Linked DNA regions of Pseudosulfitobacter pseudonitzschiae. The protein of the gene in region 1 binds, or shares a complex with, the protein of each later gene. Links are inferred from orthologs where the notes say so. Each region holds a gene or a part of one and is shown in the gene's direction. Other genes may lie near its edges.

Region 1 (3,203 bases):
CCCGAGGACGACCCACATGATCCCTACCAGCTATCCCGATGCCGCCGAAATGGCCCGCCTGACTGCCCGTATGTTGCTTGAGATCGAAGCCGTGCACCTGAATGCCAAAGACCCGTTCACACTGGCCTCGGGCCTGCCCAGCCCCACCTATATCGACTGCCGCAAGCTGATCTCCTATCCGCGCATCCGCTCGACCCTGATGGATTTTCTGACCGTGACCGTCATGCGCAACGCAGGCTTCGAGGCATTCGACAACGTGGCAGGCGGCGAAACCGCTGGCATCCCCTTTGGCGCGCTGGTGGCCGAACGCATGGCGCTGCCCATGACATACGTCCGCAAAAAACCCAAAGGCTACGGCCGCAACGCCCGCATCGAGGGCGTGATGACCGAAGGCCAGCGCGTTCTGCTGGTCGAGGATTTGACCACCGACGGCGGCTCGAAGCTGTCGTTTGTCGATGCGATTCGCGAAACCGGCGCCACTTGCGGCCACACGGCGGTGATCTTTTACTACGGCATCTTCCCTGAAACCGAAAAGACCTTGGGCGATCATGGGGTTGCGCTGCACCACCTGTGTACATGGTGGGACGTGCTGGCCGAAGCCAAGGCGCAAGGCACCTTTGACGCGGCCACCCTCGACGGCGTCGAAGCCTTCCTGAACGACCCGCGCGGGTGGCAAGAGGCACATAAAAAGGCGTAAGTCCGCCACATCATCTGGTTAAGGCACTGCAATTTTCCACCAGATGATGTAGGCTACCCCCTACGGTCGGGTTATCCACAGGATTTCCAGATTGCTTGCGCAGCGCCCTGCCGTCTAAGACAGGGCACCCGCGCAAGACGGGTCAATAAACGGGGTCAGCAATGAACGAGATCAGCAGTATCCATAACGGCACGCCCGAGGTTCAGGCCGCCGAAACCATGCCGCATTCCATCGAGGCCGAGCAACAGCTTCTGGGTGCGATCCTGACCAACAACGACATCTACGATCGTGTCGCGTCGATCATCGGGCCGCACCATTTCTACGACCCCGTGCACGCGCGCATCTACGACATCGCCTCGGCACGGATCGCCAAGAACAACCTTGCTTCGCCGGTGACGCTCAAGGCGTTCATGGAAGACGACGAAGGCCTGAAGGAACTGGGCGGCCCCGCCTATCTTGCACGTCTGGCCGGTGCCGCGATCAGCGCCTTTGCGGTGCGCGATTATGCCCAGATGATCTATGATCTGGCGGTGCGCCGTGACCTGATCATCCTTGGCCGCGACATCAGCGCCAAGGCGGCCAAGGTCGACGTGGCCTCCGAGCCGCGCGAACAGATCGTCGAGGCCGAGCAGCAGCTTTATAAACTGGCCGAACAAGGCCAGACCGAAAGCGGGTTCCAGTCCTTCCTCAAGGCGGTGACCGATGCGGTCAACGTCGCCAATGCCGCCTATCAACGCGAGGGGGGCCTTTCGGGTGTCTCGACCGGTCTGATCGACATGGACAAGAAGCTGGGCGGCTTGCACCGCTCCGACCTATTGATCCTTGCGGGGCGTCCGTCGATGGGCAAAACCTCGCTGGCGACCAACATCGCTTTCAACGTCGCCAAGGCCTATAAACGCGGCCTGTTGCCCGACGGCTCCGAGGGGGCCATCGACGGCGGCGTCGTGGGGTTTTACTCGCTGGAAATGAGCGCCGAACAGCTGGCCGCGCGAATCCTCTCCGAAGCGTCCGAAGTGCCCTCTGAGCAGATCCGCCGCGGTGACATGACCGAAACCGAATTCCGCCGGTTCGTGGATGCGGCCAAGTCGCTGGAAGCCTGCCCGCTTTATATCGACGACACGCCCGCCCTGCCGATCAGCCAGCTGGCCGCCCGCGCCCGCCGTCTGAAGCGGACACATGGGCTGGACGTGCTGATCGTCGACTATCTGCAACTGGTGCGCGGCACCGGCAAATCGGAAAACCGGGTGAACGAGATTTCCGAGATCACCATGGGCCTCAAGGCCATCGCCAAGGAACTGGATATTCCGGTCATCGCCCTGTCGCAGCTGTCGCGCCAGGTGGAAAGCCGCGAGGACAAACGCCCGCAGCTGTCGGATCTTCGCGAATCCGGCTCGATCGAGCAGGACGCCGACGTGGTGATGTTCGTGTTCCGCGAGGAATACTACAAGGAGCGCGAAAAGCCCGGCGATCACGATCTGGAAGCCATGGCCAAATGGCAAGAAGAGATGGAGCGCCTGCACGGCCGCGCCGAAGTGGTCATCGGCAAACAGCGTCACGGGCCAATTGGCACCGTCGAGCTGAGCTTCGAGGGCCGCTTTACCCGCTTTGGCAACCTCGTGCAGCCGTGGCAGCAAAGCGCGGGCGAGCAAGAGTTTTAAGCGCACCCGCCTCTGCGATCACTGGCACCTTTTGTTGCATATCCGCATATTACGCCGCCTCGGGGCGGCGCGGCGACGATACACCTTGACCTCGGATCGAAACATGGCACAACCCCGCGCATGACAACGGCCACTTTGACAATCGACACGGGCGCTATTGCGCGCAATTGGCAATCGCTTGACGCGCGCACCGAGGTTGAAACCGGTGCCGTGCTTAAGGCCAACGCTTATGGATTGGGCGCACCCGTGATCGCCCGTGTGCTGGCCCGCGCTGGCTGCCGCAGCTTTTTCGTGGCCACCGCCGACGAAGGGGCCGCATTGCGTGCAGCCCTTGGCCAAGGCCCCGTAATCTATGTGCTGTCGGGCCATATGAACGGCGACACAGGCGCCATTGGCGAAGCCCGCCTGACACCGGTGCTGAACTCGGTCGACCAGATGCTGCGCCATGTCGAGGCCCTGCCCGGTGCACCCTTTGGTTTGCAACTGAACACCGGCATGAACCGGCTGGGCATGCAGGCGTCTGAATGGTCCGCCCTGCGCGACATCGCCGTGGCCCAACGCCCCGCCCTGATCATGTCGCATCTGGCCTGCTCGGACGAGCCGGACCACGAAATGAACGCCCACCAGCTGCGCCAGTTCCACGAGATGACAGACGGCATTGACGCCCCGCGGTCGCTGGCAGCCACTGGTGGCACGCTGATGGGCGAGGATTACCACTTTGATCTGTGCCGCCCCGGTGTGGGTCTTTATGGCGGCCTGCCTTTTGCCGATGCCGAACCTGTGGTGACCCTTGATGCACCGGTGATTCAGGTGCGTGATGTGGCCGCTGGCGAACCTGTGGGCTACAG
Region 2 (3,102 bases), 710 kb from region 1 along the record:
TGGGCCACATGAACGCATCCATCACCCGCACCGGCGCAGACAGCTTTTTGATTCTGGTCTTCCGCAGCATGGCGGCAACACTGGTTCACGATCTTGTAACGGCAATGGAAAGCCTTGCCGCACGGCACTAGGTTAAACAAAACCTTAAATGTAGTCCCAAAGAGGCCCGCCATGAAACGTATATTAATGATTGCCATGTTCGCCACTGCTGGCATGTCTACCGCTGCACTGGCCGCAGACACCAAGGAACAAAGCTGTGCCTATCAGGCAGCCATCGTTGCGGCGGTGCAGGCCGCACGTATGGACGGGGTCAAGGAACAGAGCGTTCCTGAAACCATCCTCGCCTCTGATCACAGCTGGCCTGAAGGTTATGATGCCGCGATTCCGATTATCACCCCTTGGGTCTACGAGCAAAAGCGCCGCGACCTGAAAACCAAGGACTTTGCCGCCGCTTGGTCCGAGCTGTGCTTGCAGCAGTAACACCTCCCATTCCCTTTGGCTGAAAATATCCCGCCGGAGGCTCCTGTGCTTACGGCCGGGTACCACGTCAGAAATGACGGGATGTCGCGCCGCATCTGGACTCTGACCGCCCGCGATACGATATAATAGGGCATGAGCCTGCCCCCCGGATTCCTTGACGAACTGCGCACCCGCCTCAGCCTTGGACAGGTTGTGGGCAGTAAGGTCATGTGGGACAGTCGGAAATCCAATCAGGCCAAGGGCGATCTGTGGGCCCCGTGCCCGTTCCATCAGGAAAAATCCGCCAGCTTTCACGTCGATGACCGCAAGGGATTCTACTATTGCTTTGGTTGCCACGCCAAAGGCGATGCAATTTCGTTCGTGCGCGAGACCGAGAATGTCGACTTTATGGAGGCGGTGCGCATTCTGGCGGGCGAGGCAGGCATGCCGATGCCCCAGCGCGACCCGCAAGCCCAGCAAAAGGCGGATACCCGCACGCAACTGGCCGAGGTTATGGAGCAGGCGGTGCAATACTACCGTCTTCAGCTGAAAACCGGTGTGGCGTCTGATGCGCGTTCCTATCTGGAACGGCGTGGCCTGAGCCAACAGGCGTTGGACCGCTGGGAAATCGGCTTTGCCCCCGATGCGTGGCAGGGACTGTGGGATCACCTGACGTCCAAAAACATAAGCGACGAGCTGATTTTGGGCGCGGGCCTTGCCAAACCCAGCCAGAAGGGTGGCAAACCCTATGACACCTTCCGTGGCCGCATCATGTTTCCGATCCGCGATGCACGCGGGCGCTGCACAGCTTTTGGCGGGCGCGCGATGGACCCGAACGACAACGCCAAATACCTGAACTCGCCCGAGACCGAACTTTTTGACAAAGGCCGCAGCCTTTATAATCATGGGCCTGCGCGTACGGCGGCGGGCAAGGGCCAGCCGTTGATCGTAGCCGAAGGCTATATGGACGTGATCGCACTGTCCGAGGCGGGCTTTGAAGCTGCTGTCGCGCCGCTGGGCACCGCCATCACCGAAAGCCAGCTGCAAATGCTCTGGCGCGTCTCGCCCGAGCCGGTCATCGCGCTGGATGGTGATACAGCGGGCCTGCGCGCCGCCATGCGGCTGATTGATCTGGCCCTGCCGTTGGTCGAGGCAGGGCAATCGCTGCGTTTTGCAATGATGCCCGAGGGCAAAGACCCCGATGATTTGCTGAAATCCTCGGGCGCGCCTGCACTGCAAAAACTGCTGGATGGTGCGATGCCGATGGTCCGGCTGTTGTGGCAACGCGAGACCGAAGGCCGCGTGTTTGACAGCCCCGAGCGTAAGGCAGCACTTGATAAGGCGCTGCGCGAAAAGATCAAAACCATCGCCGATCCGTCAATCCGCAACCACTACGCCCAAGAGATCAAGGAACTGCGCTGGCAGTTGTTTCGCCCACAGCGTGGCCCCTCTGGCGCGGGCCGGACTGGTGGACAACGCGGCGGCTTTGGCAAATGGCAACCGGCGCCGGTGCCGTTGCAGTCGACCAAATCTTCGGCATTGGCGACAGGCACGGGCAATAAGGTCACCCATTTGCTACGCGAATCGGTGATTTTGGCGGTGCTCATCACATGTCCCGAGGTGGTGGAAAGCTTTGAAACACCACTGGAAAACCTGCGCTGTATCGACCCCGACAACAACGCGCTGCGCGACCTGATCCTGCGTCATGCGCATGAGGGCACAGAGGTGTTGCGCGAAAAGATTTCCAGCGCGCGCGGGCCCGAAGCCCTTGAAAACCTGCTGAATGCAAGCCATGTCGCTATCGTCCCCTGCATCCGCTCCCCCGGCGACGCCGACATGGCCCGCATCACTGTGGCCGAAGAGCTTGCGAAACTCGCAGCGGCACGCGGGCTGGACGCTGAAATTGCCGATGCCGCCGAAGACCTGACAGGAGTGGCAGACGAAGGCGTAACATGGCGGCTGAGTCAGGCCGCCGAGGCTGCAGACAGCGCCAACCGCAGCACCCAGAAAGAGGGTCGCGGCGACTTTGTAACAGCCGACAACGGCGTGAAGATGGAAAAAGGCGAAGTGACCCGCAGTCGCGCAATGTTTGACGCTATCGACTTCTCAAAGCGGGGCAGAAAACAACACTAGCAAGGTTTTCGTTGTGAATCCTTGAGGAAATACGGCTACACGGGTGGCCGAATCACCCGAATCGTGAATGATTCCCTGTTAGCCGAATCACTTTAGGGTGATTCGCAGCAGGAGTGCTTGAACAGGAGCAACCGATGGCCGCGAAAGACACGAACGACGACACCAAGACCGACGACTCCGATACCGGTCACTCACTCGACATGAGTCAGACGGCCGTCAAGAAGATGATCGCCGAAGCCCGTGAAAAGGGCTATATCACCTATGACCAGCTGAATACCGTTCTGCCCCCCGATCAGGTCAGTTCCGAGCAAATCGAAGACGTGATGTCGATGCTGTCCGAAATGGGCATCAACATCATCGAGGACGAAGACGCCGAGGACGAAGACGGCAAAGGTTCGACCGAGCTGGCGACCACCGAAGGCACCCGCGAAATAACGCTGGGTTCGGGCACGTCCGAAAAACTGGACCGCACCGACGATCCGGTGCGTATGTACCTGCGCGAAATGGGCA

The links.
Region 2: the proteins of SULPSESMR1_RS08975 (region 1) and dnaG are in contact, whole or in part, in a crystal structure (PDB 2R6A), measured with the Geobacillus stearothermophilus proteins. The link is inferred for Pseudosulfitobacter pseudonitzschiae from one-to-one orthologs. Residues at the interface, in WP_033016901.1 of Geobacillus stearothermophilus: Ser13, Glu15, Ala16, Gln18, Glu91, Leu92, Asp94, Ala95, Val96, Pro97, Thr98, Ala99, Ala100, Asn101, Tyr104, Tyr105, Ile108; in WP_049624496.1 of Geobacillus stearothermophilus: Lys456, Leu457, Leu458, Pro459, Ala460, Asn463, Ala464, Leu467, Leu535, Leu536, Ile537, Ala538, Gln544, Glu545, Asp548, Tyr549, His552.

What each region holds. Positions count from the first base shown.
Region 1 is NZ_CP022415.1:1,855,700-1,858,902, forward strand. What follows is about bases 127-3,106. They hold SULPSESMR1_RS08975 (replicative DNA helicase), read left to right. Parts: upstream 127-858; coding sequence 859-2,355; downstream 2,356-3,106. Other genes in these bases: SULPSESMR1_RS08970 (orotate phosphoribosyltransferase), read left to right, coding at 127-697; alr (alanine racemase), read left to right, coding at 2,476-3,106. Outside these bases: more of SULPSESMR1_RS08970, read left to right, coding at 17-126; more of alr, read left to right, coding at 3,107-3,203. UniProt on the Escherichia coli protein: The main replicative DNA helicase, it participates in initiation and elongation during chromosome replication. Travels ahead of the DNA replisome, separating dsDNA into templates for DNA synthesis.
Region 2 is NZ_CP022415.1:2,568,265-2,571,366, reverse strand. Bases 224-3,102 are described here. They hold dnaG (DNA primase), read left to right. Parts: upstream 224-612; coding sequence 613-2,592; downstream 2,593-3,102. Other genes in these bases: rpoD (RNA polymerase sigma factor RpoD), read left to right, coding at 2,727-3,102; SULPSESMR1_RS12505 (hypothetical protein), read left to right, coding at 224-480. In the rest of the region: SULPSESMR1_RS12510 (sarcosine oxidase subunit gamma), read left to right, coding at 1-131; more of SULPSESMR1_RS12505, read left to right, coding at 172-223. UniProt on the Escherichia coli protein: RNA polymerase that catalyzes the synthesis of short RNA molecules used as primers for DNA polymerase during DNA replication.